DNA from 2 places in the Brevibacillus sp. Leaf182 genome. Region 2 is predicted to be linked to the other one. Evidence: predicted binding sites of a transcription regulator. Region 2 holds the regulator's gene; the other holds the start of a gene.
What was found. The regulator LexA, encoded in region 2, represses DNA repair genes until DNA is damaged. The targets are predictions, from matches to a motif close to CGAACATATGTTCG.
Positions count from the first base shown of each region.

Region 1: uvrB (excinuclease ABC subunit UvrB) is a predicted target of LexA. The motif match lies at 7,960-7,973, and genes of this name have one in related genera.

Region 1 covers NZ_LMPN02000015.1:12,558-23,383, reverse strand. Annotated here, with positions in the region: gene ftsX (permease-like cell division protein FtsX) at 1-875, shown strand, start outside; gene ASG16_RS03060 (murein hydrolase activator EnvC family protein) at 903-2,105, shown strand; gene ASG16_RS03055 (S41 family peptidase) at 2,198-3,667, shown strand; gene ASG16_RS03050 (PDZ domain-containing protein) at 3,683-5,044, shown strand; gene ASG16_RS03045 (hypothetical protein) at 5,166-6,875, shown strand; gene ASG16_RS03040 (flagellar hook assembly protein FlgD) at 6,939-7,871, opposite strand; gene uvrB (excinuclease ABC subunit UvrB) at 8,052-10,028, shown strand; gene uvrA (excinuclease ABC subunit UvrA) at 10,044-10,826, shown strand, end outside.
Region 2 covers NZ_LMPN02000037.1:580,119-590,944, forward strand. Annotated here, with positions in the region: gene ASG16_RS29580 (HelD family protein) at 1-780, opposite strand, end outside; gene crcB (fluoride efflux transporter CrcB) at 819-1,184, opposite strand; gene ASG16_RS29590 (DUF896 domain-containing protein) at 1,282-1,479, opposite strand; gene yneA (cell division suppressor protein YneA) at 1,556-1,894, opposite strand; gene lexA (transcriptional repressor LexA) at 2,057-2,680, shown strand; gene ASG16_RS29605 (DUF456 domain-containing protein) at 2,731-3,216, opposite strand; gene ASG16_RS29610 (DUF4269 domain-containing protein) at 3,324-3,932, shown strand; partial or broken gene ASG16_RS29615 (SOS response-associated peptidase) at 3,929-4,585, opposite strand; gene ASG16_RS29620 (GNAT family N-acetyltransferase) at 4,671-5,561, opposite strand; gene ASG16_RS29625 (CD3324 family protein) at 6,264-6,527, shown strand; gene ASG16_RS29630 (FusB/FusC family EF-G-binding protein) at 6,685-7,323, shown strand; gene ASG16_RS29635 (SRPBCC domain-containing protein) at 7,386-7,901, opposite strand; gene ASG16_RS29640 (ArsR/SmtB family transcription factor) at 7,933-8,277, opposite strand; gene ASG16_RS29645 (SDR family NAD(P)-dependent oxidoreductase) at 8,451-9,416, opposite strand; gene ASG16_RS29650 (TetR/AcrR family transcriptional regulator) at 9,528-10,034, opposite strand; gene ASG16_RS30755 (hypothetical protein) at 10,667-10,804, shown strand.

The DNA.
Region 1 (10,826 bases), on a different contig from region 2:
GCCATGTCCGTGAAGGGGTCAAAAACCTCGGGCGGAACGGCTGGATGTCGTTCGCTTCAATTAGTGCCGTGACTATTACCCTCTTTATCTTGGGCGTTTTCCTCATTCTGGCGATGAATGTCAATTACTTTGCGCAAACTGTGGAAAAGCAAGTAGAAATTCGCGTCTTCATGGACTTGCTGGCGACGAAAGAAAACATCACACAGGTTGAGAATAACATCAAGAAACTTCCGCAAGTGGAGTCCGTTTCATTTATACCGAAAGACGAAGGGCTGAAGCAATTTAAAGAGAGCCTTGGTGAAAAAGCGTATTTGTTTGAAGGATTGGAGGAAAGCAATCCTCTGCCGGATGCGTTTGTCGTAAAAACGAAGCAACCGCAAGACACTGCTGCTGTTGCCGCTCAAATTAAAAATCTCCAGTATGTAAAAAGCCTGACCTATGGGGAAGGCACTGTGGAAAAGCTGTTTTCCTTGACAGGAGCAGTCCGTAATGTCGGGATTGCCTTTATTATTGGACTTGGCTTTACAGCGATGTTCTTGATTGCCAACACGATTAAGCTGACAATTGTGGCACGTCGCAGAGAGATTGAAATCATGAAGCTGGTTGGTGCCACGAACTGGTTTATCCGTTGGCCATTCTTTGTGGAAGGGCTCATGATGGGTGTGGCAGGGGCATTGATTCCGACCATTATGTTAACGGTTGGATATTACTACCTTCTGGATGCCATCCACTCCAGTTTTGAAGCTTCCCAACTGTTTAAACTGTTGCCGCTATTCCCGCTCGTGTATCAAGTTGCGTTGGCTTTGCTGGCGATTGGTGCATTCATCGGGATTTGGGGAAGTTTGGTGTCCGTACGTCGCTTCTTGCGAGTTTAATAATTTGAAGAGCGTGGGAGGAGTATCATGAGAAAGAGAATCCTGCTAGCACTCGTAATCACTGGGCTTGTAGTCGGTACTGTGATCCCGACAAATGTGAGCTTGGCAGCGCCTAGTAAGGCTTCTTTGGACAAGATTAATCGAGAGCTAAAAGAAATCCAAAAGAAGAAGAAAAGCCAGCAGCAGCAATTGAAGAAGACCGAAGAACAGATCAATGTCGTGCAAAAAGAGAAAAAGGGCTTGGAAACGCAATTGATGCAAATCGATTTGCGTCGCAACGATACACAGAAAAAGCTGGACAAGCTTGAGCAGCAAATGGATGATACCAAGGAAAAAGCAGCACATGCGCAGGATCAACTGGATGAGGCAAAAGACCGCGTGGCGAAAAGGGATGCCTTGCTCAGAACACGTGTGACAGCAATGTATGAACGCGGTACGATCTCTTACTTGGATGTACTTCTCGGCTCCTCTGACTTTGGGGACTTTTTGACGCGTATGCAGGCCTTGCAGCTTATTTTGGAGCAGGACACGCGTATTTTAGAGGATAACATTCGTGATAAGGAAACCATCGAGACTAAAAAGAAAGAAATTGATCATCAACTGACTGTGTACGCCGGGATGTTCGATGAGGCTGAGGAGCTCAAAGTCGAATTGGACAAGCAGTACAAGCAAAGTCTAGTGGTCAAGGCTGAACTGGATAAGAAAGAATCTGCTCTTGAAGTGGATTTGGAGCAGTATGGACAGGAGCTTTTGGCTATCACCAAACAGGAATCAGCTAAATATGCAGAGCGAGTACGTGCGATGAGCGCATCCAGTACAGGCTACAAGGGTGGAAAGTTTGCCTTGCCTGTCGCAAGTGGACAATTCCGCTTCACTTCAGGCTTCGGAATGCGGTCAGACCCGTTTACAGGCCGCTCGGCTGGGCATAATGGTTTAGATATGGCAGCACGGAAGGGAACGCCAATTATGGCAGCGGCTGACGGAATCGTTCTCTTTGCAGGATATAACGGCGGCTACGGGAATACAGTAATGATCAAGCATAACGCGGAATATACCACTTTGTACGGTCATATTCGCGAGGGAGGTATCAAGGTTTCTGTTGGGCAAGCTGTATCGAGAGGTCAAAAGATCGCAGAGGTAGGATCAACAGGTCGCTCAACCGGAAATCACGTACACTTTACCGTCTATAAAAATGACGTAGCAGTTAACCCAATGCCGTACTTGAAGTAGACCCTCGTGCGACCAGACAAATATTGTTAACGGAACATGCATACACTAGCAGCATATCTTTTTCCGGTAGCACAAAGGATGGTGACGTAACAGTGAGATGGAAAGGACGTACCGTAATCGCGCTTGTACTCATCTCGATGGTAGCCAGTAGTTTTATTACGATGGCGATCATGAAGACATCGGCTAGCGCCAGTTCGAGTCAAGGTGGGGCTTTAACAGCATCGAGCATGGCGCTGTTTTCTGGGAGCGGAGATTATCCGAAAGAGTTCCAGAAGCTGTACGAGGCGTTTTCAGCAATCAAGAAAGATTACATCCAAAATGTCACCAACGAGCAGTTAGTAGAGGGTGCAATTGGCGGAATGGTCGGGTCGCTCGAAGATCCGTACAGTGATTACATGGACCCTCGTTCTGCTGAGGAGTTCACATCTACCCTACACTCGACTTTCCAAGGGATCGGGACAGAGGTAACGATGCAAAATGGTCGGGTAACAGTTGTTTCGCCGTTCAAAAACTCTCCAGCGGAGCGTGCAGGGCTGCGGCCAAACGACCAAATTTTGAGCGTAAACGACGAATCCCTTGAAGGATTGGACCTGCATCAGGCAGTAACGAAGATTCGCGGGCCTAAAGGTACAAAGGCAGTTCTCAAAGTAGTGAGGGCCGGAGTGCCAGAGCCTCTTACCATCGTGTGTGTACGGGACGATATTCCGATTGAGACGGTAAACAGTCAGATACTTGAAAAGAACGGTGTTAAAGTAGGCGTGATCAACATTACCCAATTCTCTACAGAAACAGCTAAGCACTTCAAAGATCAGCTAGCTGCTCTCGAGCAGAAGGGGATTGGCGGTTTGGTCATTGACGTTCGAGGCAATCCGGGCGGGTATTTGTTAGCTGTGAAAGAAATCGGAGAAATCCTCGTACCGAATAAAGGCAAGATCGTGCAAATCGAGTATGGAAATGGCGGACAGCAAAAAGAAGAGTATTTCTCGACTACAGAAGCTGCTAAGCCTTACCCAATCTCGGTACTGATTAATGGCGGAAGCGCTAGTGCCTCGGAGATTCTAGCGGGTGCCCTGCGGGATAGCGGCAATTACAAGCTTGTCGGTGAGAAGACCTTTGGTAAAGGAACCGTTCAGAGTACAATGGAAATGAACGACAAGAGCCAATTGAAGCTGACGATTGCCAAGTGGGTCACACCGAAGGGTGAATGGGTCCATAAAAAAGGCATTACGCCAGACTTTGCAGTCAAGCAACCAGACTATTTCAACGCAACTCTGCTACCGGCAGATAAAGTATTGCAGCGCGATATGGCTGGCACTGACGTGAAAAACCTGCAACTCATCCTGAAGGGCTTGAATCTTTCCCCAGGACGAGAAGATGGCTATTTTGATGAAAAGACAGAAGACGCAATCAAGCAGTTCCAAACCTCCAACAAGCTTGAGGTAACTGGTAAAGTAGACGCGAAGACACGCTCTTCACTGGAAGAAAGTCTCCGTAAAACGATGACGAAGCCAGAGAATGACCTGCAATTGCAAAAAGCTCTGGATGTAGTCACGGGCAAGTAATGAATAATCAAGAAAATGGAAGCAGGTAATTCCCTGCTTTCCGTAGAAATGATAACCACGGCAAATCAAATGCCGTGGTTTTTCTTTCTTTTAGATGAGGTGAGGCAATTGGCGATACAGGCGGATATGCTTACCATTGCATATGGCTTTGCCGCATTTTTTATCAATCCTGTCTTCTATCTCTTTCTAGTTTTTATTTATTTGCATTATCGCAGACAGATGAACCTGGAAAGACAGCTTTTTTCTGCGCGCATTCAGTCCCCCTTGCTCTCGACGATACGTACTGTAGGGATGGGCTTGGTGGGAGGCTTGTTTATTTCTCTTCTTAGTGCAGGACTCGGCGTGGTCGTGCAAGCACAGGATTTGTGGATACTATGGGGATTGGCGCTCATCTTGGCGTTGATTCGTTTACGGTTTCTCTGTTTCGCATATGCTGCGGGAATTTTGGCGATTTTACACGCGATCACACAGGTCATTCCACCGGTCACGGATGTTCCTGGATTGAGCTATGTCTGGGAAATGATTCGTCAGGCGAAACCTTTGCCTTTGCTTGCGCTAGTTGCGATCATGCATCTGATTGAAGCGATGCTCGTACGCTGGAATGGCGGGCGAGATGCTTCACCGCTGTTCGTAGAAGGGCAACGCGGTCGGATCGTGGGTGCCTATTTGCTTCATTCTTTTTGGCTGACGCCAGCCGTGCTATTCGTACAGATGGAGCCAGGTGCTATCAGCGGTGCGTTGTATCCAGGGTGGCCGTTCTTTTCGCCAGAAGCCGCTTCATTCGGACTGATGCTTCTGCCGACAGTGACAGGATTCTCTGATATGACGCAAACGATGACTCCGTATAGAAAAGCAAAACAGGTTGCGAAAAATTTGACGCTGTATGCGCTCATTTTGTTGGGTTTGTGCGCTCTGGTAGTATGGTTTCATCCGTTGATCTTGCTGGCCGCGATCTTTGCACTATTCGGTCATGAGGCACTGTTTTTCTGGAGTCAGTATCAAGAAAGAAAGCGTTCGCCTTATTTCATCCAGTCTTCGCGTGGTGTAAAAGTAATGGGTGTCATTCCGGGGACGAGAGCAGAGGAGATCGGTATCACGCCCGGTGAGATTATCGTGAAAGTAAATGGCATTTCTGTGCGGGAAAAAGAAGATTTATATCCAGCACTACAAGCCAATCCTGCCTTTTGCAAAATGGAAGTACTCACCCGTGAAGGCGAGCTGAAGTTCGTACAGTGTGCGGTCTATGCGGGCAATCATCACCAACTGGGGATCATTGTGGTTCCGGATGCAAATACCCGTGCATTTGTTGATTTGAAACGCGCCAGTGTAGTCGAGCTAATCAAGCAAAAGCTGGAGAAGCTGAATGTAGGAGCATAAGGATAGTTGGGGAGAAGGTATGCAGTCAAACGTGCATGCCTTCTTTTTTTCGAGAAAAGCTTGTCCATTCGGAAACTTACTGGTGGCTGTCACGTCTCTATGTAGGAGGAAAAAAGAGGGAGTGGGTTCGGTGTTCAAAGTGAAAAGAACGGTCTCGTGGTTTTTGTTGGGTACATTAGCTGCCGCCACGGTTTTTGCCGCACCCTTATCAGGAGCAGGTGCAACGAGTCCTGTGAGCGTAGCGCAGGCTCAAGCGGTTGTGGCTGTGCCGATGCATGTGACGAAAGGTGTCCAAAAGCTAGTCAAGCTTTTACCGGAACTATCTTCGCGCTATGTCGTTTACGGTGGCGATGTGGATGGACCCGGTGTTAGCGGGGTGGTGGTCACGTTTGCACAATCTGCTGCTGAGGCCGAATCGTCCATGGATAATGCGATTTTTGACGGACAGACAGGGGAGCTGCTCAGACTGAATCTTACCCCGAAAGCAGCAACAAAGCCTGCCTACCCGACTGAGCAGCAAGCCAAAACACGTGCGTTGGCTTTTGTTGCTGGTTTGCAGGGAATGGGTACAGGCAACACCTATCAAGCGAGGGAGGTTTATAAAAATAAGGACTTATTGACGGTTCGACTGGTGCGAGTTCTGAATAATGTGGTACTCGATGACGATTATGATTGTCTCGTCAGTTTTGATGCATCGGGGAGAATCGTTTGGTTTTCTACGTTTGATGGCAGATTATATGAAAAAATAAGTCCCTCTTCACTCCCATCTCCACAGCGAATCATCTCCCCCGAACAAGCAGTACGAAAGTGGCAAGAAAGCCGTCCATTGGAACTTGTTTATTTATTGCCCATTCATAATCAAAGTGATCAGGTAGATGCAAAGCTCGCTTATGTCCTGAAAAATGGAATCATAACGCAACAACATACAGGTAGTGCATTGGATGCCTTTAGTGGCAAACAATTGGTAACAAAGAATAGCCGAGCGACAACCCCGCCGTCCCAGACCATCAATGTGACTGGAACAGGTGAGAAGTGGGTAGCGCAAACCGAGACGCAAGCGCGAGATTTGTTACGCTTGTTGTTTAGCGTTGAAACAGAAAAGCTGCCGCTGTCCGTCTACGAGGCGAGTTACGACGATGGTCCAGCCCGTCGTTATTTCATATGGGGAAATTTTGGTGAGGGGATTCCCGATGCTGACAAGATATCTCGATTGGCTACCTTTCCTGAGGGAAGCAGTAACGGCGAGCAGCATCATCTCCTCGTGACGGATGCAAAGACAGGTCAACTGCTCGAATTTTCCACAAAGGAGAACAATCCGCAATGGTCAAACGTGAAAACGGATAAGAAGCGTGATCGGATGGAAGCGGATAAGCTTTTGAAAAGACTAACTCCGTCTGGAAGCAATCAGATACTAGTAACAGAGGATGGAGATGAAAGGTACACCTCGATCGTAGCTGATCCGCTTGTGAACGGCATTCCGGTTTATGGGATCAATCAGAGTGTGGAACAGGGGATGTATACGATTCGAATCGATTCATGGACGGGTACATGGGAGCAGGTGAGCATAAACAAACCGGCCAGTGTCAAATACCCGGCCCGTTCCCAAGCGCTTAAAGAACAAGTGGCCATGACCCGTTTACTGCAAACCTTTCCACTTGAGCTGACCTACATCCACAAGCCAGATTACGAGAAAGACACGATTACCTGGACGCTCGGCTATGACCTTTCGTTTCGCCAAACTCGCTCGCATTGCTTCTGTGGGGGAGAATTTAAAGTAGATGATACGTTTTATGTGGATGCGATAACCGGAAAAGTGATCGTAAACGAATAGAGCTCTGTATGAGAAAAAGCCGCCTTCTCCGATTTGGGAGAGTTGCGGCTTTTAACTATGCTTCTAGGCAGTTGCTTCGAAGCCTGTGATTTGATTGAGACCAACTTTTTTATCATCCTGGAGGACGAATTCGACTACTCCGTTTTTCATGCTGACAGCTTTGACCACTCCGGTAAGAGGCGTATTGGTAGTGGTGCCGTCTGGATTTGTTTGAGACTGGTTGTACGTGATGTTGTAGCCGATCATTTGCGCGTAGGCAAGGGAGTTGCCCATTGTTCTGTTTTCAGGTTTTACCGTCATGCCTACAATTTCTTCGGCTTTTACAGTTGATCCATTATCCAGTTGGAATTGTGCGGTGCCGTTTTTGGTAGTAAAGCCAGTGATGACGCCATTCAAGATTTCATCTACCTTGGAAACGTCGTGTATGGTAGCTGGATTGCCATCCCGGTCTACTTCCTTGGTTACTTTATAGGAAATCTCTCGACCGATCATTTCCATGTACTTCACGCTATTATCGAGCGTATTGCCAGCCAGACCTTGCGATTCAAGTCCGGAGACGTCTGCCAGTGGAATCGGTGTCGATTCGCCTGCGACACGGAAGTAGATTTTGCCTTGATCCATGTAGACGGCATCAAGTACGCCTTCTTTCTTCTCCGTCTTAGTTTCTCCCGTCATCTCGTCTTTTGTAGTAAGGGAATACGAGGCTGTACGACCTACCAGCTTTTCATACTTTTCCAAAGTGACCATGCTGTTGTTCGATTGTTCCATCAGCGTGGTCATTTTTGTGATTTTTTCTACCATGGTTAGCATACTTGTTTGCTGGATGAACTGAGAGTTGTCCATTGGGGACATAGGGTCTTGATGCTTTAATTGCTCCAGCATGAGCTTCATAAAGGCATTTTGGTCGAGCTCGGTGGTGAATTCTTTTTTGCCTTTATAGCTCATGTGCGGTTGTATATAAGGGTTATTTTTAACGGTTGTTCCGGTATCTGACATGTCAATCCTCCCTGAAGGTGGCGAGTCTATCTGCGCATGTTTGTACTTCCTTCATCTTATATCGGAAAAATCGGCGGAAAGATGAAGACAAACGTTTGTTCGAATTTTGGGCTTAAACTAGCCGAAATTGTGTTATAATGGAAGTAGAAACAGTCATGCTATGAGGAGATGAACGAGGGAATGGAGCGTTTTGAATTGGTATCGGAGTTTCAACCATCCGGTGACCAGCCGACCGCCATTGCCGAGCTGGTGGCAGGGTTACAGGCTGGCAAGCGACACCAGACATTGCTGGGTGCGACGGGAACGGGAAAGACTTTTACGGCTGCCCAGGTAATTGCTCAGGTGAACAGGCCAACACTCGTGATGGCACACAACAAAACTCTGGCCGCGCAGCTTTGTGCAGAGTTTAAGGAGTTTTTCCCGAACAACGCGGTGGAATACTTCGTCAGCTACTACGATTACTATCAACCCGAAGCATACATTCCCCAATCGGATACGTTTATTGAAAAAGACTCGAGCATTAACGACGAGATCGACAAGCTCCGTCACTCCGCTACCAGTGCGTTGTTTGAACGCCGAGATGTGATCATCGTTGCCTCCGTCTCCTGCATTTACGGATTGGGTTCGCCCGAGGAGTATCGGGAGCTGCTCTTGTCTTTACGTGTTGGCATGGAAACAGGACGGGACGAGATTTTGCATCGTCTGGTCGATATCCAGTACACACGCAACGACATCAACTTCACGCGCGGTACCTTCCGTGTGCGGGGTGACGTCGTGGAGATTTTCCCTGCCTCGGAGAGTGAGCAGGCGATTCGCGTTGAGTTTTTTGGAGATGAAATTGAACGGATTACTTCGATTGACGTACTGACCGGCGAGATTTTGGGACAGCGTGATCACATTGCCATCTTCCCTAAATCTCACTATGTGACGCGTGAGGAGAAAATGAAGCTGGCTGTCCAAAGCATTGAGGCCGAGCTGGAAGAAAGACTGAAAGAATTCCGTGATGCGGGCAAGTTGCTGGAAGCACAGCGACTGGAGCAACGCACACGGTACGATATTGAGATGATGATGGAGATGGGCTTTTGCTCCGGTATTGAGAACTACTCGCGCCATCTGACAGGACTGCCTGCCGGTCATGCTCCATATACCTTGCTGGATTACTTCCCAGAGGATTTTATCGTCATGATGGATGAGTCGCATATGACCTTGCCGCAGGTTCGGGGGATGTATAATGGTGACCGCGCACGGAAGGATGTACTGGTCGATCACGGATTCCGTCTGCCTTCTGCACGCGATAACCGCCCACTCAAGTTCGAAGAGTTTGAAGGAAAGATAAAACAAGCGATCTACATTTCAGCTACACCTGGACCTTATGAGCTGGAGCACAGCCCGGAAATGGTGCAGCAGGTGATTCGTCCGACAGGCTTGATTGACCCGACGGTAACGGTACGTCCGATCAAGGGACAGATTGACGATTTGATTGGCGAAATTCAAGCTACGATTGCAAAAAATGAGCGGGTTCTCGTCACGACTCTGACGAAGAAAATGTCTGAGGATTTGACCGACTATCTGAAAGAAATCGGAATCAAGGTTCGCTATCTTCACTCCGATATTAAAACGATTGAGCGGATGCAAATTTTACGTTCGTTACGTTTGGGTGAGTTTGACGTGCTGGTCGGGATCAACCTCTTGCGGGAAGGCTTGGACTTGCCGGAAGTATCACTCGTAGCGATATTGGATGCAGACAAGGAAGGCTTCCTGCGTAATGAGCGCTCGCTGATTCAGACGATTGGTCGGGCAGCGCGGAACGCAGAAGGACGCGTTATCATGTACGCGGATAAAATGACAGATTCGATGACCTCTGCGATCCGGGAGACGGAGCGTCGTCGTTCCATTCAGATGGCTTACAATGAAGAGCACGGCATCACGCCGCAAACCGTGAAAAAGTCCGTCCGCGAAGTGATCGAGGCGACCAAGGTAGCGGAGGAAAAAGCGGATTACTTGCCACATGCAGACTTCAAGAAAATGCCGAAGAAGGATCGCGTGGCTGTTATAGAACGTATGGAAGAAGAAATGAAGGAAGCGGCCCGCAACCTCATGTTCGAGCGTGCGGCCGAATTGCGTGATTTGATTCTTGAGCTGAAGGCGGAACTCTAAGGAGAGGTTTTTTTCATGCCATTAGAACATATTGTCGTAAAGGGTGCACGTGCCCACAACCTGAAAAATGTTGATGTAGTCATTCCGAGGGACAAATTCGTCGTTCTGACGGGTTTGTCTGGCTCGGGTAAATCCTCGCTTGCTTTTGACACGATTTACGCAGAGGGACAACGACGCTATGTCGAGTCTCTGTCTGCATACGCCCGTCAATTTCTCGGGCAAATGGACAAGCCGGACGTGGATTCGATTGAGGGACTATCCCCTGCGATCTCGATTGACCAGAAAACGACGAGCCGCAACCCTCGCTCCACGGTAGGTACGGTTACGGAAATCTACGACTATTTGCGCCTTTTGTATGCGCGTGTCGGTAGAGCGGTTTGCCCGGAGCATGGCATCGAGATCCAATCCCAGACCATTGAACAAATGGTCGATCGCCTATTGGAGTATCCTGAGCGCACGAAAATGCAGATTCTAGCTCCCATGGTGCAAGGACGCAAGGGAGAGCACGTCAAGCTGCTCGAGGACATCCGCAAGCAAGGCTTCGTCCGCGTGCGGGTCAATGGCGAAATTACCGATCTGTCCGAAGACATCAAGCTGGAAAAGAACAAGAAGCATAACATCGAAGTTGTTGTGGACCGGGTCGTCGTGAAGCCGGATGTACAGGCGCGTCTCGCAGACTCCTTGGAAACGGCACTTCGTTTAGCAGATGGCAAGGTCATCGTCGATGTGATGGAGCAAGAGGAGCTGCTGTTCAGTGAAAAGCATGCTTGTCCGGTATGCGGATTCTCCATTGGAGAC
Region 2 (10,826 bases):
CTCGGAGATATAGGTAAGAAACATCCGGTTAGGTGCAAACACCATGAACTTTTTGGACATCATGGAATCCTGGTAGTTATAAATCAAATAGGAGAGTCGGTGCAGGGCGATGGTCGTTTTTCCGCTCCCTGCTACTCCTTGCACAACAATGGGCCGTTCTTTTTCCGCCCTGATAATATCATTTTGCTCAGATTGAATCGTTGCGACGATGTCTTTTAGCCTGCTATCGTTCGCCTGATTCAGATTGGCTGCCAAAAATTCATCGATGAAGCCCTCTTGCAAAAACTCATCGGGATGCCCCATCTCACGGTTAATTGTTTCTTTTACTGCTCCATCATAGATGCCGACGATCTTTCCGTCTTCGATCGCAAAATTACGCTTTAATCGAACTTCACCACGTACGATCTCGCGTCCCATCCGGTAAAACGCGTCTTTGCTCTCACCGGAATAATAAAGACTGGCGATAGGCGCACGCCAATCCACGACGACAGAATCAAACGTATCGCTGCGTACAATTCCCCGTTTTCCTATGTAGACCTGATCCAGCTCGTAGATTTCATCCTTCAAGAAATCCACTCTGCCGAAATAAGGCTTCTCTCGCCCTTGATCTTCTAGGTAACGCAAATCCTTTGCCTTATTATAGTTAACGACCTGTTTCACATAGTCATCTGTTGCCTCGCGAATATCATTGCGAAGCTGCTCCATTTCTTCGTCGATCGCTGAAATGGTATCATCCAGCTTTTTTTGTTCCAATTCATAATCACGATGCTGTGTACTCACAATCATTCCCCCTCACATGTATCGTGTCATTGAACGTATTAGGACCATTGCCTAGCCAGCCATATTCCAACCGCACAAGAAAGTAGTCCGACTCCCAAACTGAGAAGTGCGTACAAAGTGCCACGCAACAAGTGGCCTTCTCCCCAAAAAGAGACCACTTCCAAGGAGAAGCTAGAGAACGTCGTAAATCCTCCCATGACCCCCGTTGCAAATAAAAGATAGAGTGTCGGAGATAACATGCCACGTTCTTTCCCTAGCACGAACAAGATGCCGATGATCAACGATCCACAAACATTGGCGATCCAGGTTCCCCACGGCCATCCCGGCTGGTTTGCGAGTAAAGACAATAGATAGCGCAAAAGAGAGCCAACTGCTCCTCCAACCGCCACAGCTATCCAGGCCATCGCTTTCCCTCCTTGGCTATCAAAGCTGTTATGTATGTCACAGAAAAAGACACCCTAGCGTCAAGCGAGGATGTCTGTCGTATCAGTAATTGTTATCTTACTGTTTTGGCTTATTTTCTTCAAGGTCTTCCACATAACGGATGGAATCCAAATTTGCTCTCAATGAAAGCTTAACGGCGTCAATGTACTTTTGGCGCAATGCTTTTTGTTCGAGCTTTTCCTCTTCGGTCAAACCTTCTTCGCGAGATTTTTTGACCAATTCGTTAATGCGTTTAATTTCTGCGTCAGATACCACTGCTGGTTCCTCCCACTCTGTAGTAGTGCCGCTTCATTATACCACATTCGAATGATCCCGCAAGACAGCCGAACACTTACGGAGTATCAGGAAGGATGAGAGTCTGACCTGGATAAATCCTGTTGCTCTCTAATCCGTTCGCATCTTTAATCTCTATTATATAGTCGCGAACATCCATATGCTGATCTGGATTGTATTGAACAGCTAATGACCATAGGCTATCTCCAGATTGTACGGTTACTTCTATACCTTGTGGCTCCTCTATTGGCGAAGAAGCAAACACTAGTTCGGTCAACAAATAAAAAAAGAGAGTAAATGTAATAAGAAACAAGAGAGCTTGTCCTCTCGTGATACCAAAACGAACACGGCGTTCTTCTTTTTTCTCGAAACGATTACGTACTGTCGATGAATTCATAATAATGGCCTCCTCACAAACATACGTTCTGATCACTTGTAACCTCATGATAAATGAGAACATATGTTCATGTCAACAAATAATCGAACTTATGTTTGTCGAACGCAAGCTCCCATGGTATAATATAGGAAAATATGTTCGAGAAATCAGGGGTGTCTTTCTATGTCAAAATTATCGAGTAGACAACAAGCCATCATCGAGTTCATACGAAAGGAAGTTCGTGATAAAGGATATCCGCCATCTGTACGTGAAATCGGAGAGGCTGTTGGACTAGCTTCCAGCTCAACAGTACATGGGCATTTGGCACGCTTGGAGAAAAAAGGCCTCATTCGTCGAGATCCAACCAAACCTCGCGCCATCGAATTGCTATCTGATGAAGATCGTTTTCAAGACAATTTCGAAGACTCTGTCGTCCGTGTGCCAGTAATCGGAAAAGTAACCGCTGGACAACCGATTACTGCCATTGAGGATGTGGAAGAATACTTCCCGCTTCCAGACAATATCGTGACTTCTGACAAGGTTTATATGCTGCGCGTCTCCGGGAACAGTATGATTGATGCCGGGATTCTCGATGGAGATTACGTAATCGTTCGCCAACAGCACGTAGCAAACAATGGTGACATCGTCGTAGCGATGACAGAAGAAGACGAAGCGACCGTCAAAAGATTTTTCAAAGAAAAGAACCACTTCCGTCTCCAACCGGAAAATGCCACGATGGAACCGATCATTCTGGAGCATGTCACCATTCTCGGTAAAGTCATTGGTGTTTATCGACTCATTCACTAATTTCCACGTAAAAAAGGACAGCCTCGGCTGTCCTTTTCGTTTTCTGTATATTATCTGGCGACAAAAAACCAGATGATCATCGTAACTTGCAAGATGACTTTTACGACTGCACTGCCCAAAAATCCGATTAATGAACCTACGCCCGCTTTCACTGCTCGCTCCATCGATTGCTTCTGCACCATTAATTCTACGAGAACGACGAATACGAACGGCAAAATCAGCATACCAAACGGTGGGAAAACGAAAATCCCAAGAATAATTCCGACCGCAGCAGCAATGGACGACCATTTGGACCCTCCGTACCTTTTCACGAAGTACATGTTCGTCAGTAAGTCAGCACCGTAAAGCAGAATACTGAGAACGACCATTCCCCACCAAAAGGATGCCGGCAATCCCGCTCCCGGATCTGCAATGAAAAAGTGATAGAGCAAAAAGCCCGCCCACAGTAATATCGTATCAGGTAAAACAGGTAAAAAAATTCCTGCAATGCTTAGCAAGAACAATAACACAACCACTACCCACAAAAATATTTCCATCTACTACACTCCCTTCATCTAGGTATACGAGTGATGACCGATTTCGTTGCGTACTTATTCACTTTTGTCTAAACTATTTCAAAAGAAAGTAGAATGGAGGTAGTCTCATGAGAAATTGGCATGATCTTTCTTACTTGGGTAGAGGAACGATGCGCCAAAAAGCGGCGTGGGAAGCGATACAACAGACCCACATCATGGAGGTACTATCCGAATTCCGTCCAGTGCTTGCCGGAACCATCCCATTAGACATAGACGTTATGCAAAGCGATTTGGATATTATTTGCGAGAGTCACGATCTGGAACAGTTTGAGCAAGCTGTTCGTACAGCTTTTGGCTGCTTACCCGAATTTGAAGTGACACACCTAGATGTAAAAAGTACTCCCACGTGCGTGATCTCGTTTTTCGTAGCTGACTTTTGGTTTGAATTGTTTGCTCAACCAGTAGCTGTCGAAAAGCAAAATGCCTATCGTCATATGGACATCGAAGCACGATTGTTAGACATAGGAGGCTTGGATGCGAACCAACATATCAGAGCTCTGAAGCAAACTGGCATCAAAACAGAGCCTGCATTTGCTCGATACTTTCATATTCCGGGTGATGATCCATACGAGGCTTTGTTGCAATTAGAGTCGTTAACCGAACAGGAATTACGACAAAGAGTTCAGGTCCTACGAAAGGATTCATCTTCAAACAATGAGCCGATCTCTACTTCTTAAATGCAGGAAGGATCATCATTTTTCGTGCTGCCCACTTTAGTGGATACCGGATACACCATCATCTCGCTGGAATCATAGGGGGTAAACAGCCACTGGAGCTGCAACCGATCATACTTCTCTCGATCAAGCCATAAGTCCTCGTCCTCTTTCTTTAAAATGACAGGCATCCGCTCATGTATATTTTCGATGAGCTCATTCGCCTTTGTCGTAACAATCGTGCAGGTATGTACTTTTTCTCCCTCTTGATTCATCCACGTATCATACAGGCCAGCAAAAGCAAATGGTTCCCCGGTTTTCATCATGATCCGTATCGGTTGCTTCCCTGTGAGGGCGTTCATCCACTCATAAAAGCTGTCAGCAGGAAGGATTTATCGTTTTCGGGCAAAAAGCTGTTTGAATGTGGGCTTTTCATTTAACGTCTCGCAACGCGCATTGATCATTTTGTAGCTGCTCTTCTCATCGGCAGCCCAGGACGGCACTAACCCCCATCTCAACTGACCCATACGTCGTTCGCCACGATCAGCAATAATCGCTGGAATGAACTGACCTGGTGCAATATTGTACCGTGGCTTTGCATCAAATGGAATGACTTCGATTTGGAATCGTTCCTTCCATTTCTCCAAGTTCGTTACGAGAGTAAAACGGCCGCACATGCTTTTCCCTTCACATCCTTCCATACTGGACGTCTCCTCATCCCTTCTATTTTACTGTTTCACCTGATGTGTCATTTCAAACCTTTTATGCGTGTGAAGTAAGTGGAAAACGAAAATGTTCTGTCTCCATTTTTAACGAGGGACGAACAAATAAGACATCATCCGTCGTTTTCATCAAAGAAGATTGGATTTTCTCATTCTCACTATCCGGCATAAAGTGAAAATGAATGATCGTTGTCTCAGCCGTTACCAAATGGGAAATGACCGCTTCTATATCAACTGGCTTTTTACTTACAAGATCAAATACATGCAGTTGGTCGTCTTCTCGTTCCAATAAGACAATCACATCCTCCTCCTCGACGTAATAGATCGCATCCCGAAAAACAAGAAGAAAGTAAAACATCAACAGATGCTCGCTATCCTTGACGGCCAGCCTCGATGAAACGGGGATTCGTTTAGCAGCAACTTCCTTCATGACGATAAAATCAGCCTCGTTATCAACATCTAGCTTGCGCAAGACTGATTTTTGTCCTACTTTCTCTTTTAAATCAGATGCCAGTAAGCGAAAACTACTTTCCTGTACTCTCTCAAATCCGAACTTCGGATAAAAATCGAGTACGGTATCATTGGCATACAAATAGATAAAATCGTATTCCTTCTCACAAGTTTCAAGAATATGGTTCATCAATTTCGCTGCCAACCCTTGGTTGCGGTAAGCTGGATGTGTCATGACCGTTCCGATCTGAAGTGCCTGATAGTCCTTCCCATTGGATGTCACGATCATCTTACTGGCAGAAGCGTTAGCAATAACCTGATCCCCATCCAAATAGGAATAGCAGACATAGCTGTCATTCCAGAAGCCCTTGTTATCCCATTCTTTAAAATCGAGCTGAAAGATCTGTTTGGCGAGGTCATGAAAGCTTTCCTTATATGTTTTGATATGCTTGTAGTCGCTAATCAATCGATATTCACCCATGTAAAAACCTCCCATTCTGTTGTTTGTGCTGTCTGTTATCATTCATTTCTTTTCAGCAGTCCCTTCTTTCCAATAAAAAAGACCACAAGAAGAATTCTCTTCTCATGGTCAAATTTATCGTTGTAATGAAGATACCTATCCCAAACAGAATAGATATCATGCACAAACGTGAAATTTGTTTTGATGAGATATAATGCCTTCTAATCGCTCTTGAAAAAAGGTATAAAAAATAAACCAAGGGCACGCCCTTCATGTAACCTTTTCCCATATAAAATTCATTCGAATTTTACTTAGCGATTATCAGTTTCATCATATACAATCAAAACCTCTTTTCAAATTAGATACCTTTACTATATTGGACTTTCAAAAGGTTGTAAATGAGCATTCCATATCCACTTACATTTTTGTAAGTATCGTTATACAAAAACGTCATTTTCTTATATAATTACAAATACTCCCTTTCCGAAAAGGAAAAGGGACACCGATTTTTAAATGGACCTCGAGGGGGGTGTACCAATGGCGAATGCTCTCAATTTGCCACATACCGCAGCGGCTCATGCAAAGCCTAGAAATAGTGAGGCGATACTTTGCATGAGGTGGTCTTACGTTTAATCCAATCATCGCCTTCATTTGCGTATCTCATTTCCTATTTTCTTGGCTTTGCCCCTTATTTGCCTATTTATGAATAAGGAGCGAGCAGAAATGAAATGTGTGAAAGCAAATTTAATCCTTCCTGAATCGTTACTTGCAGAAATACAAAAGTACGTGCAAGGAGAAACCATTTATATTCCAAAGACAAAAGTAACCCATCAAAAATGGGGGACGCGCACTGGCGGGAGAAAACTCCTGGATGAGCGGAATACGGCTATTAAAAGCAGTTTTCGGGCCGGGACGGCTATTTCTCAGTTAGCGGAGGAATACTTTTTGTCTACAGAGACGATTAAGAAAATCGTGTATACCAAATAGACGTTTATAAAGCACTGACGACCTTTCCATTCAGGTTGTCAGTGCTTTTTTATGGCGAGTTTTTTTGAGAAATGTCCTTTCCCTTTCTCTTTTCTTGCAAACACACTAAAGTAAAGAGAAACCCACCTTACAAGACAGAAACAGGAGGAACCGCAACATGGAACCTTTTATCCATACGCATCAGTATCACTTCATTAAATCGCGCGTTCAAGCAATCATGAACGCCTATGCGACCAGTACAGATGTCAACGTGATTCGGGCTCGCAAAGAAATTGCCCATGAAGAAATCTTTCAGTTGTTCCCGAACATGACAGAAGAACAAAAAGAGATTTTGCATCCGATTGATTCGATTAAAGAAAAGGCAGAAGGAAAGCAGTTTTTGCAGCAGCTTTCACCGTTTGTGATTCCATTCCCTGCTCTCACAGAGACTTCTATTAAGAAGCTCTTTCCCAAAGTAAAGAAGCTTAAAGTCTCGAATTTAGCTGAGATCGATTTTTCAGAAACCTCTTATGTGAGCTGGTTAGACACTGCCACGGAAAAGAAATATATTGTCGCTTACCACGAAGGAAAACTGATTGGCATTCACGGTCAGTTTACAAACGTAAATAAAAAAGGCGTTTGTGCGCTCTGTAATCACTTTGAGGAACTCGGCATGTTCGTCCTCGAAGCCAAAGGTTCTGGGGATGGAACGTATTTGAAAAAAGGAAACTACATTTGCCAAGACAGTGTGACATGCAATCAAAATATGATTTCGCTGGATAAGTTAAACGATTTTATCTCGCTGATGGTGAAGTAAATCTGCAACGAAAATGAAAAAGCCGCCGAGTCTCCATCCCAGGCGGCCTTTCGATATGTCCCTTACTTGATCTCGTACAGACTCTCTTCCAAACGATCCCACGTTTGGGTGATGCCCTCTAGCATGCCCATGTCCATGACAGTTTTGAGGGCTTCCGCAGATACATATTCAGAGCGGCTGACCAACTTCGTCTTGCCACCCAGATCGATGAACTCCATCATAACCTCTGTCGAAGGCAAGGTATCATTGGTGTTGCCTTCTGCATCTGAAAAGTAATCGGTATAAATGATTTTCTCTGGCTCAACCATTTCCTTATAAACACCTTTGCCCCAAGATTCCATGCCGTAAAAATCACCTTGATTCTTATCTACACATTTCATACAGTAGTGCCAAACACCGCCTGGACGGAAATCGACATTACAAACCGGGAGTTCCCAGCCTTTCGGTCCCCACCAACGCTTGAGATGTTCAGGCTCCTTAAACATCTTGAACACGAGTTCTCTTGGCGCGTCGAATACTCGCTCCAGTACCAACACCCGCTCGTTCTCTACCCTTGAAACCATTGTGTTTCTTGACATAGTAATTCCTCCTCATTCATTTGAATGGTTCTCAAGTATTTTCCTTATTTTGCAGTTCCCGCAAATAGTCTTCCAGATTATCGAATCTTTCTTCCATAACACGCTGGAATGACTTCACCCAAGAATCCAGCGCTCGGAAAGGCTCTGGCTTGAGCTTGTAAATTCGGCGATTGGCTTCGGCCTTCACATCCACGATTCCGTTATCACTAAGCACCTTCAAATGCTTCGAGGCTTGGGGCTGGCGAAGCCCCAGATGGTCTGCGATTTCCCCTACAGTTAGAGGACCGTCGCGCAAAAGTTCGACGATTTTCATACGATTCGGTTCAGCCAGAGCACTCAGCGTCGCCATGTCCATGCCCGGATTCATCCCTGACATGTCACTCACCTCGTTACATAATGGATTCTACGTTCCTCTCATCCCCTTCAGCGTTATTGTGATCATCTTGTTAGATAAAATATACACCGAAGGGAATATTCCTGTAAAGGAATATTTAAAGAAGTTTGTTTCAGAAATTTGTTAGTGATTAATCAATAACTACCAGCTATCATTTATTTCATGGAAGTACGATTCTGTAAATCTTTGATCGTTGCCGTTATACCCTCCTCGAAATTCGTTACTGGGATCGGTCCAATAAGCCGTTCATATTTTTCTCCGCTAAGGATCAATGGTTTTTCGGTTAAGTATAGCATCTCGACAACCTCCTTCATCACCGGGACGAACATCCCCAGCAAAGACAAACCAATTTTCCCAAGAGGAATGACAGGTTTCACGGTGCCACTTGCTTTTTGGGCGATTCGGACGATGTCTCGACCGGAAATGATGCCTCCACCTGGAATGTGCCAGTTTTGTCCATAGGCAAACTCTCGACTGGCCAACTCTACAATCATCTTCGCCGCATCCGGCAAATAAACAAACTCGCGAGGAACATGCATATTCCCAATGAAAAGCCCCGGTTTTCCAGCCGCAATTGCCTCGAGTGTGGAACCCAAATACGATGCCTGATTAGCAGTAGGTCCGTAATAATCCGGCAATCTGACAATCATCGTTCGTGCATGATCCCATCGACTGCTAAAAAGCATCTGTTCAAATGCCAGCCTGATTTTTCCTTTCTTTGTATGCGGTTGCTTTGGATGCTCCTCCGTCACTGGTTCCATCTGCTTTCTCCCGTATGGATAAATGCCGTCTACCGCAACAACCTTCAAACCTCTCTTATTGGCGGCTTCCATGATCGCTTCGCCAAGTGGGATCAGCTTATTTACCATCTCGTGATAAGGGACGTTTGCACAATGAAATAGTACATCCGCTCCCTCCGATGCTGCTACGATGTCTTGAGACCGTAATGCATCCCCGACGGCCAGTGACAAATGTTCTGGATTCCCCAGCTCTGACGCCATTTGCTCTAGCTTTTCTAGAGAACGCCCAAAAGCAATCGTTTCAACCCCTCGATTGATTAGCTCCTCTAAAATTGCCGCTCCCGTTCCGCCTGTCGCCCCGACTACAATCGCTTTTTTCATTGGGATCATCTCCACTCGTTTTATTTGTGATTGATCAATCACTAACTAATTTGAACTATAACTCTTTAGTTAGTGATTAGTCAATAACTAATTGTCGCAATTTTTTCTCCGCTACACCTCCATCAATTCCGGCATGTCTAACGCTGCTGAAATATTACACAGCATTCCTCTTGCCAGGAAAATAAGCGTTCTCTCTTCTGGGCTCGCGATGCCCGCTTCACGAAAAGCTGTGAGGACGATCTGACGAACCTCCCGAAACCCTTCGCGCATTGCCTCTCGAATCGAAGGCTCTTGAATCGTCTGGGACTGCATTTGAAGAAGTATTTCATTTTGATGGGAAACCAAAATCTTTTCATAGGCCTTGATTAAATCTGTTTCCAATTGCACTTTGGATGCGGACTCCACAACGAGACGGAAAGAGGCAATGATCCGCTCCCACGACGCCTCCAAGGCTGCCTGTAACAAAGCTTCCTTCGATGCAAAAAACTTGAAAATATACGGCTGGGAAATCTTTGCACGCTCTGCCACTTGCGCTGTTGTTGCCCGGAAATATCCGATTTCAGCAAAGACTTCAATGGCAGCAGAAATGATTTCCGTTTTACGATTGACTGACGTCATTGCAAGATTGCCTCCCTTTTAGTGATTAATCAATAATATCGATTATACGTCAGTTTGTGATGAGTTTCAAATACCCTGTATCACTCCCCTTAAACGCTCGGTCATGATTAGCTGCTGATTCAAGTTAGCGATCATCGAACATAATTTTTACGTTGTCGCAGATATCAGTCAGCATTCAACAATTTCCCCTCTCTGTTATCACAATTCGTAGTTTAATAACTAAGACATGGACGTATTTTCCGAATTTTTGGTATTTTGTATGTTAATTAGAGTACGAGTGTGTTACTATTAAATCGAAAGTTTTATTTTTCCATTTCAGGAGGTGAATAACAATGTTAAAGAAATTACTTCAAAAAATTGGTGCTAACTCAATCCGCCCATGCCCACGGGAGTGTATACCAGCAGGAAAACATTGCATGTGTCCCGCGTAATATTAGATAGTACTTAAAAAGGCCGTCCCAACAGCTATGTACGCCGCAGAGGGATGGTCTTTTTCCGTCTACCTATCATCCTAATTTCGTTCGTTTTTTATACCGGAACACTGTACACAATGGTTGGATACGTTTCGCTACATGAGCAGCTCACCGAGCGTAAACTTTTTTGGGAAGTCAAACTTACTAGGGGGAAGATTTATGAAAAAATTTGCTCTGTTTGGTATTGCTACTGCATTATTTCTATCGCTTTCATTACCTGGTGTTAGCAGCGCAAAAGAACAACGTGTACCATGTGAAGCTGACGGGTATTGCGGATGGCCGATTTATAGCGTTTAACACCAACACATCCAATAAAGCT